One region of the Streptomyces sp. CA189 genome, then DNA from elsewhere that is predicted to be linked to it. Evidence: riboswitches for the same ligand, from Rfam matches in the RefSeq annotation. Region 1 holds a riboswitch; each other region holds the start of a gene.
The links. Region 1 has a riboswitch for cobalamin ahead of metE (5-methyltetrahydropteroyltriglutamate--homocysteine S-methyltransferase). Riboswitches for the same ligand answer to the same signal wherever they lie in the genome.
Positions count from the first base shown of each region.

Region 1 (4,357 bases):
GGACTGACGGTGGAGCAGGCGGCCGTGGGGGTCGGCATGACCCGCGACCGCTACGCCGAGGCGGAACGGCGCAACCGCTGGCGCGGGTCGAGCCGGCAGACCCAGGCCCTGTTCGAGGTGCTGCGGCCGCCGCCCGCCTGCTTCGTCGGGGCGTGCGGCAGGACGGGCCAGTTGCGCGTACTGCTGCGCGAGGCGGTCACCGGGTGGTGGCCGAACTACGTACGCCCGGTCGCGAAGATCGTGCCCGTGGAGCCGGCGGCGATCCACCGCGCCCTGGAACAGCTCCACCTGACGTACCAGCGGATCGAGAACCACGGCCGGACCGGCGCCGCCGCCGAAGCGGTCGAGCGGGAGGCCCTGGCCTTCCTCGACCGGGTCGACGAGCACCTGTGGCAGCGGCTGGGCCCGCAGCCCGCCTGACCCCACCCGCCTCCCGGGGCGCGGCTCCGCGGTACGCCCCCGGCCGGCACCCGGACGCCCCGGGTGCCGGCTTCCCTACGGGGATCAGGCACTCGCCACCGTGATCAGGCGCTCGGCGAGACTTCCGCGCGCACCTGGCGGGCCGCTTCGACGAGGTGCTCCAGCGAGGCCCTCGTCTCGGGCCAGCCGCGGGTCTTCAGGCCGCAGTCGGGGTTGACCCAGAGGCGTTCGGCGGGGATCGCCCCAAGTCCCTTGCGCAGCAGGGCCGCCGCCTCCGCGGCCGAGGGGATGCGGGGAGAGTGGATGTCCCAGACGCCGGGGCCGACCTCGCGCGGGTAGCCCGCGCCGGCCAGCTCATCGGCGACCTGCATGTGCGAGCGGGCCGCCTCCAGGCTGATGACGTCGGCGTCGAGGTGCTCGATGGCCTCGACGATGTCCCCGAACTCCGCGTAGCACATGTGGGTGTGGATCTGGGTGTCCGGGCGGACGCCGCTGGTGGTGAGGCGGAAGGATTCGGTGGCCCACGCCAGGTAGCCGGCGTGGTCGGCGGCGCGCAGCGGCAGGGTTTCGCGCAGGGCGGGCTCGTCGACCTGGATGACGGAGGTGCCGGCCGCCTCCAGGTCGGTCACCTCGTCGCGGAGCGCCAGGGCGACCTGGCGGGCCGTGGCGGCGAGCGGCTGGTCGTCGCGGACGAAGGACCAGGCGAGCATGGTGACGGGGCCGGTGAGCATGCCCTTGACCGGCTTGGCCGTCTGCTCCTGGGCGTACGTGGTCCAGCGGACGGTCATCGGGTCGGGGCGGGAGATGTCTCCGGCGAGGACCGGCGGGCGGACGTAGCGGGTGCCGTAGGACTGGACCCAGCCGTGCTGGGTGGCGAGGTAGCCGGTCAGCTGCTCGGCGAAGTACTGGACCATGTCGTTGCGTTCCGGCTCTCCGTGCACCAGCACGTCGAGGCCCGCCTTCTCCTGGAAGGAGACGACTTCGCGGATCTCCGCCCGGATGCGCTCCTCGTAGCCCGCCGTGCCGATGCGTCCCGCGCGCAGGTCGGCGCGGGCGGTGCGCAGTTCCGTGGTCTGCGGGAAGGAGCCGATGGTGGTGGTCGGGAGCAGGGGCAGGCCGAGGTGGGCGCGCTGGGCGGCGGCCCGTTCGGGGTAGGACGGGGAGCGGTGGACGTCGGCCGCGCTGATCGCGGCGCTGCGGGCCCGGACGGCGGGGTCGTGGGTGATCCGGGAGGCGGCGCGGGAGGCCAGGTCGGCCCGGTTGGCGGCGAGTTCGGCCGCGATCGCGTCGGTGCCCCGGGCCAGGCCGCGGGCGAGGGTGCTGATCTCGGTGGTCTTCTGGCGGGCGAAGGCGAGCCAGCGCCGGATCTGCGGATCGGTGTCCCGCTCGGCGTCCGCGTCCAGCGGGACGTGCAGCAGGGAGCAGGACGCGGCGACGTCGACCCGGTCGGCGAGGCCGAGCAGGGTGCCCAGGGTCGTCAGCGACTTCTGGTAGTCGTTGATCCAGATGTTGCGGCCGTTGACCACGCCGGCGACCAGCCGCTTGCCGGGGATGCCGCCGACCGCGGCGAGGTCGTCGAGGTTGGCCGCGGCCCGGTCGGTGAAGTCGAGGGCGAGGCCCTCCACGGGCGCCTTCACCAGCACGGGCAGGGCCTCGCCGAGCCGGTCGAAGTAGGAGGCGACGAGCAGCTTGGGGCGTTCGGTGAGACCGCCGAGCTCGCGGTAGGCGCGGGCCGCAGCGTTCAGTTCGGCCGGGGTGCGGTCCTGGACCAGGGCCGGCTCGTCGAGCTGGACCCAGGCGGCGCCCGCCGCGCGCAGTTCGGCGAGGACCTGCGCGTAGACGGGAAGCAGCCGGTCGAGCAGGGTCAGCGGATCGAAGCCGGGGGCCGCGCCGGGCGCGGGCTTGGCGAGGAGCAGGTAGGTCACCGGTCCGACCAGGACCGGGCGGGCCGAGTGGCCGAGGGCCAGGGCCTCCTTCAATTCGGCTACCTGGCGGGCGGGTTCCGCGGTGAAGACGGTGTCGGGCCCGAGTTCGGGGACGAGGTAGTGGTAGTTGGTGTCGAACCACTTGGTCATCTCCAGCGGGGCCACGTCCTGGGTGCCGCGCGCCATCGCGAAGTAGCCGTCCAGGGCGTCCGCCTCGACGGCGGACCGATGCCGGTCGGGGATCGCGCCGACCATGACGGTGGTGTCCAGGACGTGGTCGTAGTACGAGAAGTCGCCGGTCGGGACCTCGGTGATGCCTGCCTCGGCGAGCCGGGCCCAGTTGGTGCGGCGCAGTTCGCGGGCCGTGGCTCGGAGGGCTTCGGCGGTGACGCGGCCCTTCCAGTAGCCCTCGACCGCCTTCTTCAGTTCCCGGTTCTGTCCCTGGCGGGGGTAGCCGTACACGGTGGCCCGTACGGATGCGGCGGTGGATGCGGCTGTGGATGCTGCTGCGGACTCGGTGGTCACGGAACTCTCCTTCGCGAGCGTGTCTCCATGGACCCGGTGACGGGTCGCGGACGCGAAGGGGGTGCGGGAACGGGCGGGCGCCGGGGTCGCGTACGGCTCGGTACGCGACGGGAGGATCCGCCTGAAGCACGCCGACCCGCCCACGAGGTCACCGGGAAACCGTGCGCGGTCGATCGCGCACGGGCAACGGGCAGGTCTTCGGACTCGCGGGCACGCCTGCCGGTCTCCCGGCGGGCACCTAATGGCCGTCGCTTCCCAGGACCGGTTCCGGTCCCAGTGCGTATGACGGCGGTCGTTCCCGCTCACCGCTGCGGGGCAGTCCCGGATTCCCACCGGGTTCCCTCTTACGACGCATCCCGCCTGGCGGACGGGGGCGAACCAGCTGCGCGGCCCACATTAGGGCGGATCACCGGGAAATGAACACAGCTTCCCGAATGTCGGACGGTGAGATGGGACACGGAGCCACAACGCCCCCGCCCGCGACCGCCGGTCCCGTCACCTATCCCGCCGCCGGACTGCTATTTCTCCCGCTCGTGGTACATCTTCCGCGTGTGCTCCGTGTGCGCGCGCATGATCGCCGTCGCGGCCTCCCCGTCACGGTCCGCGATCGCCGCGATCAACTCCCGGTGCTCGACCCAGGACTGACGGCCCCGCTGCCGTGCGACGGGCGTGTAGTACCAGCGGACGCGCCGGTCCACCTGTGCGGCCAGCTCGGCGAGGACGGCGTTGCCCGCGAGCTCCATGATCTTCGCGTGCAGGCGGGCGTTCGCCCTGACCGCGGCGTCCACGTCGTCCGCGGCGACGGCCCGCTCACCCTCCGCGCACAGCTCTTCGAGCGCCGCGATGGCCTCGGCGCCGGCGTGGGCGGCGGCCAGCCGGGCGGCTTCGGCCTCCAGGAGGGTGCGGACCGTGAGGAGCTGGTCGGCCTCCGCCTCGGTCGGCTCGTGCACGAACGCCCCCTGGGCGGGCCGCAGATCGACCCATCCCTCGGTGCTGAGGCGCTGCAGCGCCTCCCGTACGGGCTGCCGGGACACCCCGAGGTGTCCGGCGAGCTCGCTCTCGACCAGGTGCTGCCCCGGCTGGAGGGCGCGGGTGGTGATGAGCTCCAGCAGGGCCCCGTAGACGCGGTCACGCAGCGGGCCGGGCCGTTCGAGCTTGGGCACCGCCCCCTGCGGCAGTCCTGTCGACAACATCACGGTTCCCTCCTGGGCAGCGCCGGCCGCTGCGTCGCGAACCCCATGATGGATTGTCTTTCGCCTACAGTCTACGGCGCACCGAGACGGCGGCCTCCCGACGGCCAACTCCCCACCGCCAGGCCCGCGTCAGCCCTTGCCGCCAACGATTCCATCCTGTAGACAATATTTCATCGACACCGTTCGGAAGACCCGAACGGAGTGCCACACATTGAATCCTCCGCTCCCTACTGGGAGGGGATTCCTGGCTCACGTTGGCTGCGGACCGGCGGTCCGCACGCTCTTACACGATCG
Region 1 is NZ_JBWJVM010000017.1:44,230-48,586, reverse strand. Features, by position in the region: gene AC061S_RS16400 (helix-turn-helix domain-containing protein) at 1-420, shown strand, start outside; gene metE (5-methyltetrahydropteroyltriglutamate--homocysteine S-methyltransferase) at 525-2,870, opposite strand; cobalamin riboswitch at 3,043-3,268, opposite strand; gene AC061S_RS16390 (GntR family transcriptional regulator) at 3,389-4,063, opposite strand; gene AC061S_RS16385 (RNA-guided endonuclease InsQ/TnpB family protein) at 4,291-4,357, opposite strand, start outside.

Region 2 (4,357 bases), on a different contig from region 1:
AAATCGTTCTCGGGTCCGCCGGATCCGGGGTCCAGGTAGGAGGGCCCCGGTCCGGCTTCGCCGATCCATCCGGCGTCGGCCTGCGGGGGGATCGCGTAGCCGAGGTGCTGGAGGCTGTAGAGGATGTTCATCGCGCAGTGTTTGACGCCGTCCTCGTTGCCGGTGATCAGCGCCCCGCCCACGCGCCCGTAATAGGTGTACTGGCCCTGCTCGTTCAGGATCGAGGAGCATGCGTAGAGCCGCTCGACGACCTGCTTCATCACCGAGCTGTTGTCCCCGAGCCAGATCGGGCCGCACAGCACGAGGATGTCCGCGTCCATGATCTGGCTGTAGAGCACCGGCCACTGATCGCTCTCCCAGCCGTGGTCGGTCATATCGGGCCAGACACCGGTGGCGATGTCGTGGTCGACGGCCCGGATGAGCGAGGTCCGGACCCCGGCGGCCTCCATCACCGCGCGGCTCTTGTCGATCAGGCCCTCGGTGTTGCTGGGCTCGGGCGATCGCTTGAGCGTGCAGTTGACGTAGACGGCGGTGAGGTCGGAGTAGTCGTACGCGTCGGATTCGGCTGCCACCGCCTCAGCCTGCGGGGCGCCGGGCGCCCCCGCCAGCCGACCGCGCCCGGACGGGGAGCGCGGCCGGCTCGGCCGTCCCTACAGGCTCTCGATCATGGCGTCCGCGCTCGCCGCGTTCAGCGCGAGCCGTACGTCGGCCAGCGCGACGAGCCGGATCAGCGCGCGGACGTCGTCGCCGTGCGGGTGCGAGGACAGCGGGTCGAAGAAGAAGACCAGCAGGTCGATCTCACCCTGGGTGACGAGGGCGCCGATCTGCTGGTCACCGCCGAGCGGGCCGCTGCGCAGCGGCGTCACGTCGAGGCCGATCATGCGGTTGATCAGGGTCCCGGTGGTGCCGGTCCCGTAGAGGCGGTGCGGCTTGAGGTCGGCGGCCCGGCGCTCCGTCCAGGCCAGCAGGTCCGCCTTGCGGGAGTCGTGGGCCACCAGAGCGACGCCGCGCGGCCGGTCGGTGCGGACGCCACCGGCGGTCAGCCAGGTCGGGTCGGCCAGCGGGAAGAGGTAGATGCCGGCGGCGCGCAGCTCTTCGCGACTGATGTGCCCGTCGTGGTTGGCGTCGATCCGGTCGAAGGCCAGGGCGTCGGCATCCTCGGAGAGACCCGTCGCACCGAAGATGTGCTCGTACTCCTCCCGGTCGATGCGGCCGTCGCCGTCCCGGTCGAGGGCGTCGGCGAGGGCGTCGAGGGCGCGCAGGGTGGAGGCGCGGAACGAGGGGTCCCCGTCGAACGCGTCGCGGGCGGCGGCGGCGACGAACTCCTGCTCGCTGATCCTGCCGCCCCGGTCCGTGTCGGCGGCGGCCTGGAGCTGGTTCCACAGCTCGGCGTACACGTCGTACAGCGCCGCCCGGCGCCTGCTGTCCCCGGGCTCGGTGAGGTGCTCGGCGAGCCGGCCCGCGTAGGCGATCAGGTCCTCGCGGCCGAGCTGGCCGTCGCCGTCCAGGTCGTACGCGCGGAACAGCCGGGCGATACGGGGCAGCCAGTCCTCGGCGGTCACGGACATGTAGAACTCCCTTTTCAGATGGGGCGGTTGATGCACATGGTAGCGGTACGGACACAGCGTGTTACCACTAAGCGGAATCCAGTCGCCGCCCGGCGTGGTTGGGGCGGGTTGTTACCGGTCCGCGCGGCCGACTAGGGTCAGCGGGCCTTGGTGTTCGGGAAACCGGTGAGAAACCGGTGCGGCCCTCGCCACTGTGATCGGGAAGTCCGGCTCCACTCCTGCGGGAAAGCCACTGGGCTGCGCGGGAGGTTCCGCGCTGCCCGGGAAGGCGGAGCATGGACGTCAACCCGTGAGCCAGGAGACCGGCCGGGGCGCGTTGTCCATCCACGAGGTGCTGGAGAGGTCTCCCTACTCATGCATATAGCCGAGGGGTTCCTGCCCCCTTTGCACGCGGTCGCCTGGGGCGCCGTGTCCGCCCCCTTCGTCGTCCACGGCGTCCGCTCGCTCACCCGCGAGGTGAAGGCCAACCCCGAGAGCACGCTGCTGCTCGGTGCGGCCGGAGCCTTCACTTTCGTCCTGTCCGCCCTGAAAATCCCTTCGGTGACCGGCAGTTGTTCACACCCCACGGGCACCGGGCTCGGGGCGATCCTGTTCCGGCCGCCGATCATGGCGGTGCTCGGCACGATCACCCTGCTGTTCCAGGCCCTGCTGCTGGCCCACGGCGGGCTCACCACCCTCGGCGCCAACGTCTTCTCGATGGCCATCGCCGGCCCGTGGGCGGGCTACGCCGTCTACCGCCTGCTGCGGAAGTTCGAACTGCCGCTGATGGTGACCGTCTTCTTCGGCGCCTTCTTCGCCGACCTGGTCACCTACTGCGTCACCAGCGTGCAGCTCGCCATGGCCTTCCCGGACCCGGCCTCCGGATTCGCGGGCTCGCTCGCGAAGTTCGGCGGGATCTTCGCGGTCACCCAGATACCGCTGGCCGTGAGCGAGGGGCTGCTGACCGTCCTGGTGATGCGGCTGCTGATGGCGTCGAGCAAGTCGGACCTGGTCCGGCTCGGCGTCGCCAAGCTGACCTCCCCCCGCACCGGAGAGAAGGCGGCGGCCTGATGAGCGGAATGTCGAAGAACACCAAGATCAACGCCTTGCTCCTGCTCCTGGTGGCGGCTCTGGCCGTCCTGCCGATCGCCCTGGGGCTCGGCGAGGGCAAGGAGGAGCCCTTCGCCGGCGCCGACGCCCAGGCGGAGGCGGCGATCACCGAGCTGAAGCCGGATTACGAGCCCTGGTTCTCCCCTCTTTACGAACCCCCCTCCGGCGAGGTCGAGTCCGCGCTGTTCGCCTTGCAGGCGGCCCTGGGCGCGGGCGTGCTCGCGTACTACTTCGGCGTCCGCAAGGGCCGCCGCCAGGGGGCGGCCGCCGCCGCTGCCGCCACCGCCCCGGAGGCGTAGGCGGGTGCTGCCGATCGACGTGGCCGCGCACAGCAGTCGCTGGCGCGGCCGGCACCCGCTGGAGAAGGCCCTGCTCGGGATCGGGCTGACGGTCACCGCCGTGTGCCTGCCGCCCTGGCCGGGCGGGCCGCTGGTGGCCGCCGCCACCCTCGCCGTGCTGCTCGGCCCGGCGGGGGTGCCCGGCCGGCAGCTCTGGCGGGCCTTCCGGATCCCGCTCGGCTTCTGCTTCACCGGGGCGCTGCCGCTGCTGTTCGCGGTCGGCGGCCCGGCCGGGCCGGTGTCCCTGGCCCCCGACGGCCCCCGCCTCGCCGCCGAACTGCTGCTGCGCACCTCGGCGGCCTCGCTCGGACTCCTGCTGTTCGCCTTCACCACCCCGGTCTCCGACGTGCTGCCCCGGCTGGTGCGGGCCGGGGTGCCGGCCCCGGTGGTGGACGTGGCCCTGGTCATGTACCGGATCGGCTTCCTGCTGCTCGACTCCATGGCCCAGGTCCGCCGGGCCCAGGCGGCCCGGCTCGGCCACACCGGCCGGGCGGCGGTGTGGCGTTCCCTGGCCGGGCTCGCCGCCACCTCCTTCGTACGGGCCTTCGACCGCGCGGCCAAGCTCCAGGCGGGGCTGGCCGGACGCGGCTACGACGGGGCGCTGCGGGTCCTCGTACCGGAGGCGGCCCTGTCGTGGCGCTTCCTGACGGCCACCGCCGGCCTGCTGGCGGCCCTGATCACCCTGACCCTCACCCTGAAGGGGCTCTACTCTTGACGTCCTCCCCGCCCTGAAGAGCGGGGATTCCTAGCTCACTTCGCCTGACACCTAGCAGGTGGCAGGTCTTACAAGATCAGCACTAGCCGGGTTGAGACCAGCCCGGACGAGCATCACGCGGGCGGAGTTCTTGTCCCTGGGGGACGCCGTTCCGCAGGCGGTGCACGTATACGTTCTCTCGGAGAGGGGGAGGCGGTGCTTGGCTCTCGCTCCGCAGTGCGCGCAGTCCATGGTGGTGTGCGCGGGGTGGACAAGGTGCACGGTCCGGTCGTGCTTACGGGCCATCTCGACCAGCGCCGTCTTGGTGGCGCCGATCGCGGCGTCGGCGGCCTTGCGGGTCATGGTGGACTTGGCGAGGAACTTCGGACGGAAGTCCTCCACGGCAAGGTGGTCGAAGTCGCGGACGAGGCGCTTGGCCCACTTGCGGCCGGTGTCCTGCCGCTGGCGGGCGATCTTCTTCGACACCTTCGCCGCCGCCCGCCGGGCCTTCTTGTATCCCTTGGTGTCGGGCTGGTTCTTCGGGGTCCGGCGCCGCGCCATCATCCGTTGGTAGTGCGCGAGCTTCGCGGCGGCCGTCTTACCGTGCTGGGGGTGGGGCAGGTCGTGGGCTTCGCTGGTGGTGGTCGCGGTCTCCTTCACGCCCCAGT
Region 2 is NZ_JBWJVM010000012.1:78,550-82,906, reverse strand. Features, by position in the region: gene AC061S_RS12690 (flavodoxin family protein) at 1-572, opposite strand, end outside; gene AC061S_RS12685 (methylglyoxal synthase) at 651-1,568, opposite strand; cobalamin riboswitch at 1,700-1,893, shown strand; gene AC061S_RS12680 (energy-coupling factor ABC transporter permease) at 1,923-2,618, shown strand; gene AC061S_RS12675 (energy-coupling factor ABC transporter substrate-binding protein) at 2,627-2,956, shown strand; gene cbiQ (cobalt ECF transporter T component CbiQ) at 2,961-3,710, shown strand; gene AC061S_RS12665 (RNA-guided endonuclease InsQ/TnpB family protein) at 3,762-4,357, opposite strand, start outside.
Region 2: it holds a riboswitch for cobalamin, as region 1 does, so the genes downstream of both, AC061S_RS12680 (energy-coupling factor ABC transporter permease) here and metE (5-methyltetrahydropteroyltriglutamate--homocysteine S-methyltransferase) in region 1, are expected to answer to the same signal.

Region 3 (4,357 bases), on a different contig from region 1:
GCCGCGGCGGCTGCGGATCAGGAACGCGATGACGACGGGGGCGCCGAACAGCGAGGTGATGGCGTTGAGCGGCAGTACGGAGTCCGTGCCGGGCGGCTGGCTCAGCAGCGCGCACGCCAGGGCGAGGAACGCTCCCGCGAGCATCGACGCCGGGATGAGTGCGCGGTGGTCCGAGGTCCCGAGCGCCACGCGCGTCAGATGCGGCACGGCCAGGCCCAGGAAGGCGACGGGGCCGCAGAACGCGGTCGCCGCGCCCGCCAGCAGCGAGGTGCCGAGCAGCGCCAGATCGCGGCTGCGGCGGACGTTCAGGCCCATGGTGCGGGCGTAGTCCTCGCCGAGCAGCAGGGCGTTGAGACGCTTGGCGGTCAGCAGCGCGGTCAGCAGGCCCGCGCCGATGACGGGCAGCATGACCTGGAGGTCGGGCCAGGTCGTGGCGCCGAAGCTGCCCAGGCCCCACATGACGAACTGCTGGGCGCGCTCGGGCCGGGCGTAGACGAGCATCACGCCGACCACCGCGGTGGCTGCCGAGCCGATCATGACTCCGATGACGAGCAGGGTGACGGCCGACTGCACCCACCGCGAGAGGAGCAGGACGAGGGCCAGCACGGCGGCGGCGCCGAGCGAGGCGGCGAGTACGACGCCCAGGCGGCCCAGGCCGGCCAGGTTTCCGGTGAAGCTTCCGGCGACGCCGCCCGTGCCGACGACCACGGCGGCGACGCCCATGCTGGCGCCCGAACTCACCCCGAGGGAGAACGGGTCGGCCAGCGCGTTGCGGAACAGCGTCTGCATCTGTACGCCGGCCACCGCGAGGGCGGCGCCGACGGAGGTCGCGGTCAGCGCGCGCGGCAGTCGGACCTGCTCGACGATCACCGTCCACCGCGGGTCGGCGGCGGTACCGCCGAACAGGACCCGGACCACGTCCGCGACCGGCACCCGGTGGGAGCCGGTCGCGATGGTGAGGACGAACAGTGCCGCGGTACCGGCTGCGAGGGCGAGGACGACGACGAGCCGCCGCCGCCCCGGCCGTACCGCCCGCGAGGCGTCCGGGAGGTCCGGCGAGGCGGTCGGCGCGGTTGCCATGTGGGTCGTCACGCCTTGGGCACCTGCGTGTAGAAGGTGAAGGCGTGGTCCTTCGCCTGGTCCGGGTGCATCAGCGCGAAGAGGTCGGCGAGGACCAGATCGGGGCGCAGCACGCCGCGCTCGAAGTAGTCGTTGCCGCCGCCGGGGCCCAGCGCCTTCGTGTTCGTCCAGACCGCCCCGCCGGAGAGGGCCTTCAACTGCCCGTACCGGCTGTCGGCCTTCACCGCGTCGGCGGTCGACTGCCACTTCTGGTCGGCGATCCAGACCGGGGCCTCGCCGCCCTTGGCGTACACGGCCTCGAAGTTCAGCTGGAGGTTGCCGGTGCCCGCCTCGCCGGCCCAGGGGTAGGTGCCGCCCGCGTCCTTGATCAGCTGGGCGGCGTAGCTGCCGCCGGCGGGCATGTACCAGGTGCCCTGGTACATCGTGCCGGGCAGTACCTCGACGGGCTTGCCCGCCTTGACCGCCTGCGCGCCCTTCTTGGCGATCTTCCGGTAGTCGCCCTCGATGGTGTCGAACACCTCGCCGGCGCGCTTCTCCGCTCCGGTGAGCGCGGCCATCGCCTTGACCCACTCGGCGCGGCCGAGCGGACTGGACTCCAGCCACTCGGCGTTGGCGACCACGGCGATACCGGCCTGACGCAGCTTGGGGTACTGCGGGTCGTCGGTGCCCTGGGTCATCAGCACGTCCGGCTTGGCGCCGATGACCGTCTCGGCGTTGAGGGTGCGGTCCTTGGCGTACTCGGTGACCTTGCCCGCCTTCACCCGCTCGGTCACCTCGGTGGAGGAGATGTTCGCGGTGCTCGCCACACCCGTCAGGACGTCCAGGGTGCCGGTCTCGGTGAGCAGCGGCAGGTGGGTGGTCGAGGCTGAGTACAGGCTGTTGACCGGGACCGTGACCTGCTGCGCGGACGCCAGATCACCGGACAGCTCCGGCTTCGGCGCACCGCACTTGACCAGTACGTACGACTCCGGCTTCCCCTTGGGGAAGGGCTCGTTGACGGTGAGGACCTGGTAGCTCTTCTCGTACCGGAGCGTGAAGTTCTTGGCGTGCTTCACCGTCGACTTGATCGGGAAGTAGTCCTTGGCCGGGTCGAAGTCCTTGATGCAGCCCTCCCCGGCGGCCTGGGCCTTGGCGTCGGCGGGCGGGCCGGAGTCGCTGCCGCACGCGGTGAGCGTGAGGGCGGCTGCGAGGAAGGCTGCCGCGGCGGCCTGACGGCGCCCGGGCATGACGGATCGTACGGACAAGGTGACTCCTGGTGGCATGCGTAGGCAGCGCGCATCGGCACTTCGAGGCGCGTGATGCGGCGTACGGAAAGGAACCCGCTGAGGGAAGAGGTCGTCAGAACCTGGGGGAACGGGCCCGTGCGTCAAACCGGACAGGTCGGCCCCGAAGAGCCACGGGCAACACAGAGCTGCCGCCATACGTACGCAGGCACACGGGTGCCACCGCCTCTCCTGGGGTAATCCGCCCCGTACATCGAGGTGCGACGGCGTGAGTCTCCTGACTCGGGATCAACGCTTCTCCGGCCTTCCCACCCCCGGATGGGGCGGTGGCCATGGCGGAGTCGCTCCCCCTACACAGTGGCGGTACCGTGCCGGAATCTCACCGGCTTCCTCGTTCCGCCGTCGCTTGTCGACGGAAGCATCGCAGAACCGGATACGGCCACGCCAGACCCACAACTGTGCGACCAGACACAGAGGGTGGCGCTTTGGGCGGAACCGATGCAACGGCCCGACGAATACCTTCGAGGTAGCCGCCGGGGGCCGGCGCTACTCGCCGCTCATCGGCACACGAGGACCATCTGGGAAGAAGGCGTCGGGCAGGGGCGAACAGGAGCCAGGTGGCGTGGAGGTGGTGCGGGGCTCCTGAACAGGTCCAGACAACGAAGAAGGCCCAGGTCGTTGACCTGGGCCTTCTCGCAAGAGCGGATGACGGGAATCGAACCGGCGCTATAAACCTGGGAATCCCCCGGCACTTGAAGCCGCGTGTGGCCTCCGACACGCGCATACGTGTTCCTTGGTGGGCAGCCGTAGCGGGCGGCGACGTCGCGCCGGTCGATCCAGGTCCCCCCTCGTCCTCCTCGGCCCCCTGTCCTGGATTCCCTAACCGGGAAAGGCGGCCAGCGCCGGGTGCTGCTCGGATCCCCGTCGGCGGCGATCAGCCCTGCGCTCGCCAGGCAGGAGCCGATGGTGGCCAGATCCTGTTCCGGCATGTCTCCCGCAACACGTCCGCACCCCCCAGCAGTACCGACAGGGTGTGCCAAGCTCGAATGAAACCCATGCAGATGGCACGAATGTACGATCATTCAGGGTGGGCTGTTATCCGGTGATAGCGCGAGCGAACCGAGGAGGACACGTGTCGTTGCGTGATCTGGCACGCAACGAAATGGTTGCGGCGATGTCGCCTTCCGAGCGGTTGGAAGCGTTGCGCTCTGCGCGCCTGTACTTCCAACGCCCGGATAAGCCGGGCTTCTTGGTCTGCGAGACGGAAGAGGGTCCGGTGGTGCCGGTCTTCACCTCGTGGGAAGCGCTCGGGCTGTTCGCCGGGCCCTGCGGGTGGGCGTCCACGACCGTCGAGGACTTGGTGGAGCTGTTGCCCGAGGGAGTGCGCGCGTTGGTGGATCCGCTGGGTCCTCGGACGTTCGTGCTGGACGCGGTAGCGCTGGAGACCACGGACACGTAGGGGGACCGCAATGGCGGAGATTGATGGGGGAGGGCCGGCCCCGGGTGATGGCTACAAGATCGAGATCGCTTCGGTCCGCAAGGTGCTGACTCCATTGGAGGAGTCCGTGGTGGCCGCGCGCCAGATCAAGCGTGACTGGCAGGCGATGTCCGCGCAGATCGCGAACTCGGCCGACTTCGACATCTACTCCTCGACCGAGAAGATGCTCTCGTCATGGGGCTTCGGCATGGGGCAGGTAGCCGAGTACACGGACACGGTGGTGGAGACGCTCCGCCAGGTCCTCGCGGCCTACGTGTTGGCTGATCTGCTGCGCATCGAGGACTTCTCGCCGACCGCGGCCAACATGGCCAAGTTGCCGTTCGGCGAGCAAGGTCTGAAGGCGTGGCAGGACGGTTCCAGGCCGAAGTTCGATCCGCCGCCCGAGATCTATCAGGAGCCGTGGTTGGACGAGGGCGACACCGGCAATTATCAGGACGTGCCCCAACGCCCCCGTCTGCGCGTCGACGGCGGCTGGGAAGTCGACGGCGGGCCGAAGTCGAAGGGGCCGATCATATGACGAGTCGCGATGCGATGGAGGGCGGCGCAGTCGAGCGCA
Region 3 is NZ_JBWJVM010000001.1:332,290-336,646, reverse strand. Features, by position in the region: gene AC061S_RS01590 (FecCD family ABC transporter permease) at 1-1,080, opposite strand, end outside; gene AC061S_RS01585 (ABC transporter substrate-binding protein) at 1,089-2,324, opposite strand; cobalamin riboswitch at 2,552-2,741, opposite strand; gene AC061S_RS01580 (SseB family protein) at 3,436-3,762, shown strand; gene AC061S_RS01575 (hypothetical protein) at 3,773-4,318, shown strand; gene AC061S_RS01570 (putative T7SS-secreted protein) at 4,315-4,357, shown strand, end outside.
Region 3: it holds a riboswitch for cobalamin, as region 1 does, so the genes downstream of both, AC061S_RS01585 (ABC transporter substrate-binding protein) here and metE (5-methyltetrahydropteroyltriglutamate--homocysteine S-methyltransferase) in region 1, are expected to answer to the same signal.

Region 4 (4,357 bases), on a different contig from region 1:
GAGCGGGGTGGCGGCCGCCGGGACCGTGCTGCCGGAGGCGGCGCGGGCGATCTTCGTCGCGGGGCGGGAGCGCAGGTAGTACGTGGTCTTCAGGCCCTGCTTCCAGGCGTACGCGTACATCGAGCTGAGCTTGCCGATGGTGGGCGTCTCCAGGAACAGGTTCAGCGACTGCGACTGGTCAAGGAACGGCGTACGGGCCGCCGCCATGTCGATCAGTCCCCGCTGCGGGATCTCCCACGCGGTGCGGTACAGGTCGCGCACCTCGGCCGGGATCCAGCCGAAGCCCTGGACCGAGCCGGAGGATTCGCGCAGCGCCTCGCGGGTCTGGGCGTCCCAGACGCCGAGCCGCTTGAGCTCCTGCACCAGGTAGCCGTTGACCTGGAGGAACTCCCCGCTCAGGGTCTCGCGCTTGAAGAGGTTGGAGACCTGCGGCTCGATGCACTCGTACACGCCCGCGATGGAGGCGATGGTCGCCGTCGGGGCGATGGCGAGGAGCAGGGAGTTGCGCATGCCGGTCTTCGCGACCCGGGCGCGCAGCGCGTCCCAGCGCTCCGGCCAGTTCAGCTCGACGTCGTAGTGGTCGGGGTGCAGGACGCCGCGCGCGGTGCGGGTCTGCTCCCAGGCGGGCAGCGGGCCGCTGCGCTCGGCCAGGTCGCAGGAGGCCTCGTACGCCGCGAGCATGATGCGCTCGGAGAGCTTCGTGGACAGGGCCTTCGCCTCGGGGGAGTCGAAGGGCAGCTTGAGCTGGAAGAAGACGTCCTGGAGACCCATGGCGCCCAGGCCCACCGGGCGCCAGCGGGCGTTGGAGCGGCCGGCCTGCTCGGTCGGGTAGAAGTTGATGTCCACGACGCGGTCGAGGAAGGTGACGGCGGTGCGGACGGTCTCGTCCAGGCGCTCCCAGTCGATCTCCCGACCGTCCGCCGTGTCCACGACGAAGGCGCCGAGGTTGACCGAGCCGAGGTTGCAGACGGCGGTCTCGCCGTCGTTGGTGACCTCGATGATCTCGGTGCAGAGGTTCGAGGAGTGGACGACGGTGCCCGGCTCGGCGGTCTGGTTCGCCGTGCGGTTGGAGGCGTCCTTGAAGGTCATCCAGCCCTGGCCGGTCTGCGCGAGGGTGCGCATCATCCGGCCGTAGAGGTCGCGGGCGGGCATGGTCTTGCGGGCCAGGCCGGCCGCCTCGGCCTCGCGGTAGGCGGCGTCGAACGCGTCGCCCCACAGGTCGACCAGCTCGGGGACGTCGGCCGGGGAGAACAGCGACCAGTCGGCGTCGGCGTTCACGCGGCGCATGAACTCGTCCGGCACCCAGTGCGCCAGGTTCAGGTTGTGGGTGCGGCGCTGGTCCTCGCCGGTGTTGTCGCGGAGCTCCAGGAACTCCTCGATGTCAGCGTGCCAGGTCTCCAGGTAGACGGCGGCGGCGCCCTTGCGGCGGCCGCCCTGGTTCACGGCGGCGACGGAGGCGTCGAGGGTCTTCAGGAACGGGACGATGCCGTTGGAGTGGCCGTTCGTACCGCGGATCAGGGAACCGCGGGCGCGGATGCGGGAGTACGAGAGGCCGATGCCGCCGGCGTGCTTGGAGAGGCGCGCGACCTGGTGGTAGCGGTCGTAGATCGAGTCGAGCTCGTCCAGCGGGGAGTCCAGCAGGTAGCAGGAGGACATCTGCGGGTGCCGGGTGCCGGAGTTGAAGAGGGTGGGGGAGGAGGGCAGGTAGTCGAGGCGGCTCATCAGCCGGTACAGCGAGGCCACTTCCTCGACGGCCGTGACGCTCTCGTCCGCCGCGAGGCCGCAGGCCACGCGCAGCATGAAGAACTGCGGGGTCTCGATGACCTGGCGGGTGATGGGGTGGCGCAGCAGGTAGCGGCTGTGCAGGGTGCGCAGGCCGAAGAAGCCGAAGCGGTCGTCGGCGCCCTCGGCGAGCGCGTGCGCGACCAGCGCGTCGAGCCGGTTCGCGTGCAGGCGTACGAAGTCGGCGGTGCGGTCGGCGATCAGGCCCTCGCGGTGGCCGACCTCGACGGAGCCGGAGAAGGAGGTGGCTCCCTGGCCGGCGGCCTCTTCGCGCACGGCCAGCGTCAGCAGGCGGGCGGCGAGGCGGGAGTACGCCGGGTCCTCGGAGATCAGTCCGGCGGCCGCCTCGGTGGCGAGCGTACGGAGCTCCGCCTCGTCGGCGGCGGCGCTGCGGCCGCGCAGGGCGGCGGCGGCGACCCGGCCGGGGTCGGTGTCGGGCAGGTCGGCGGTCAGCTCGGTGAGCGTGCGCAGGAGCGCGGCCCCCGGACCCTCATAGGCGGACGGGTCGGACTCGGCGCGCGGTGCGGAAGGCGCGATGGTCACGGGGGGAGCTCTCCCTCGCTCGGCTCCGGGAACACCGTTGGTGCGGGGCGCGAGGGGGCGCACGTGGGGGAGCGCGTGCCTGGCAGGGCAGTGCGCGTGCGCCACGTGGCGTCCACCGGCCCAACCGCGAGGCCCGGACGTGTCTGCACCCGGTTCGGTCGAGCCGGGCGCACTGTCGACAGGTCCTCGGACTTGCGGATGCACCGAGCAGGTCGGTGCATTTCATACCGTTGCGGGACAGTTCCGGATTCTCACCGGATTCCCCTGCGGCGACAGCGAGCATGAGCATACATGTGGGGGCCGGTGCTTGCGGTAGCCCCCACATGTTGTGTCGCTCCTCGGGGGCGGTGCACCGCTAGAGCTCCAGGCGGTAGGTGAGCAGGGGGAGGCCCGGCACCGGGTACCAGTCCCGCTCCGGAGTCCGCACGAAGCCCAGCCGGTCGTAGATCCGGTGCGCCCCGAGCATCTTCTCGGTGGTCGACAGCACCAGGTGGCTCACGCCCTGCAGCTCCCGGGCACGGCTCACGCAGGCCCGTACGAGGGCCTCCCCGGCGCCGCGTCCGCGCGCCGCCGCGGAGACGGCCAGCATCCGGAACTCCGCCTCGCCGGGACCCGCGATATCGCACAGCGGGCTGCCGGGAGGGGCGAAGGTCACACCGCCGAGCAGCGTGCCCTCGTACTCCGCGACGAGCACCTCGCCGTCGGGGGCCCGGCCGGCGACGTCGCGCAGCCGGCTCAGGTAGGGGTCGTCCTCGGCGAAGTCCAGCAGTCCGTCGTCGAGGTAGGCCCGTGCGGTGATCTCGCCGAGCTCTTGGTATTCGGCGGCCGCCGCCGTCCTGATGATGATGTCCATGGGACCGAGTGTGCGCCAGGGCGAGCAAGGAGGCCGCCGCGTTCCGTCGGGTGGACGGAGACGCGGCGGCCTTGTGCGGCCCACCGGTTCAGCAGCAGCGGAACCCTTCGCGCGGATCGCCCTCGCGGGCGTCCGTACGGGCCCGCTCGAACTCCCGGCGGGACTGGACCTCCGCGTCCGGGTCGTGCGTACGGGCGTGGGCGACGTAGCGGTCGTAGGCCGCCTCGCCAGAGAACTCCCGTACGAAGTACCGGGCCCGGCCCAGCACGTGGCGCAGGCGCGTCACGCGACCGGTTCCTTGACGCGGCCTCCGCCCGAGTCGAGGCCGGCGGCGGCGAGCTCCGCGCGCTCCTCGGCGGTCGGGATGAGCCCGGCCGGGGCGACGAGCTTGGACTCGGTCCACGGGAACTCGACCATGGTGACCGACTCGGGCTTACGGATGGCCTTGAGGCAGGTGCGGGCCGCGTCCACGAGCACGATGATGATCAGCAGGGCGAAGAACACCGACAGGACGCCGTCCACCGTGGCGTTGGTGACCACGGTGTGCATCTCGTCCATGTTCTTGGCGGGCTTGAGGACCTTGCCCGCGTCGATGCCCTCCTGGTAGACGTCCCGCTGGGCGAAGAAGCCGATCTTCGGGTTGTCCGAGAAGATCTTCTGGTAGCTGGCGGTGAGCGTGACGGCCAGGTCCCAGGCCAGCGGAACGCCCGTCACCCAGGCCCACTTGAGCCGGCCCGACTTGATCAGCAGGGTGGTGCAGACGGCCAGGGCGACCGCCGCGAGGAGCTGGTTCGCGATGCCGAACAGCGGGAAGAGCTGGTTGATGCCGCCCAGCGGGTCCTTGACGCCGACCCAGAGGAAGTAGCCCCAGCCGCCGACGACCACCGCGCTGGCGAACCAGACGCCCGGCTTCCAGCTGACGTCCTTGAAGGACTTGTGCACGTTGCCGAGGGTGTCCTGGAGCATGAAGCGGCCGACGCGGGTGCCCGCGTCCACGGTCGTCAGGATGAACAGGGCCTCGAACATGATCGCGAAGTGGTACCAGAACGCCTTCATCGCGGTGCCGCCGATGACGGCCGAGAAGATCTCCGCCATTCCGAGTGCGAAGGTCGGCGCGCCGCCCGTACGGGACAGCAGGCTGCTCTCCTCCACGTCCTTCGCGGCCTGTGTGAGGGCCTC
Region 4 is NZ_JBWJVM010000023.1:51,725-56,081, forward strand. Features, by position in the region: gene AC061S_RS19255 (ribonucleoside-diphosphate reductase subunit alpha) at 1-2,325, opposite strand, end outside; cobalamin riboswitch at 2,486-2,614, opposite strand; gene AC061S_RS19260 (GNAT family N-acetyltransferase) at 2,681-3,178, opposite strand; gene AC061S_RS19265 (YbdD/YjiX family protein) at 3,267-3,464, opposite strand; gene AC061S_RS19270 (carbon starvation CstA family protein) at 3,461-4,357, opposite strand, start outside.
Region 4: it holds a riboswitch for cobalamin, as region 1 does, so the genes downstream of both, AC061S_RS19255 (ribonucleoside-diphosphate reductase subunit alpha) here and metE (5-methyltetrahydropteroyltriglutamate--homocysteine S-methyltransferase) in region 1, are expected to answer to the same signal.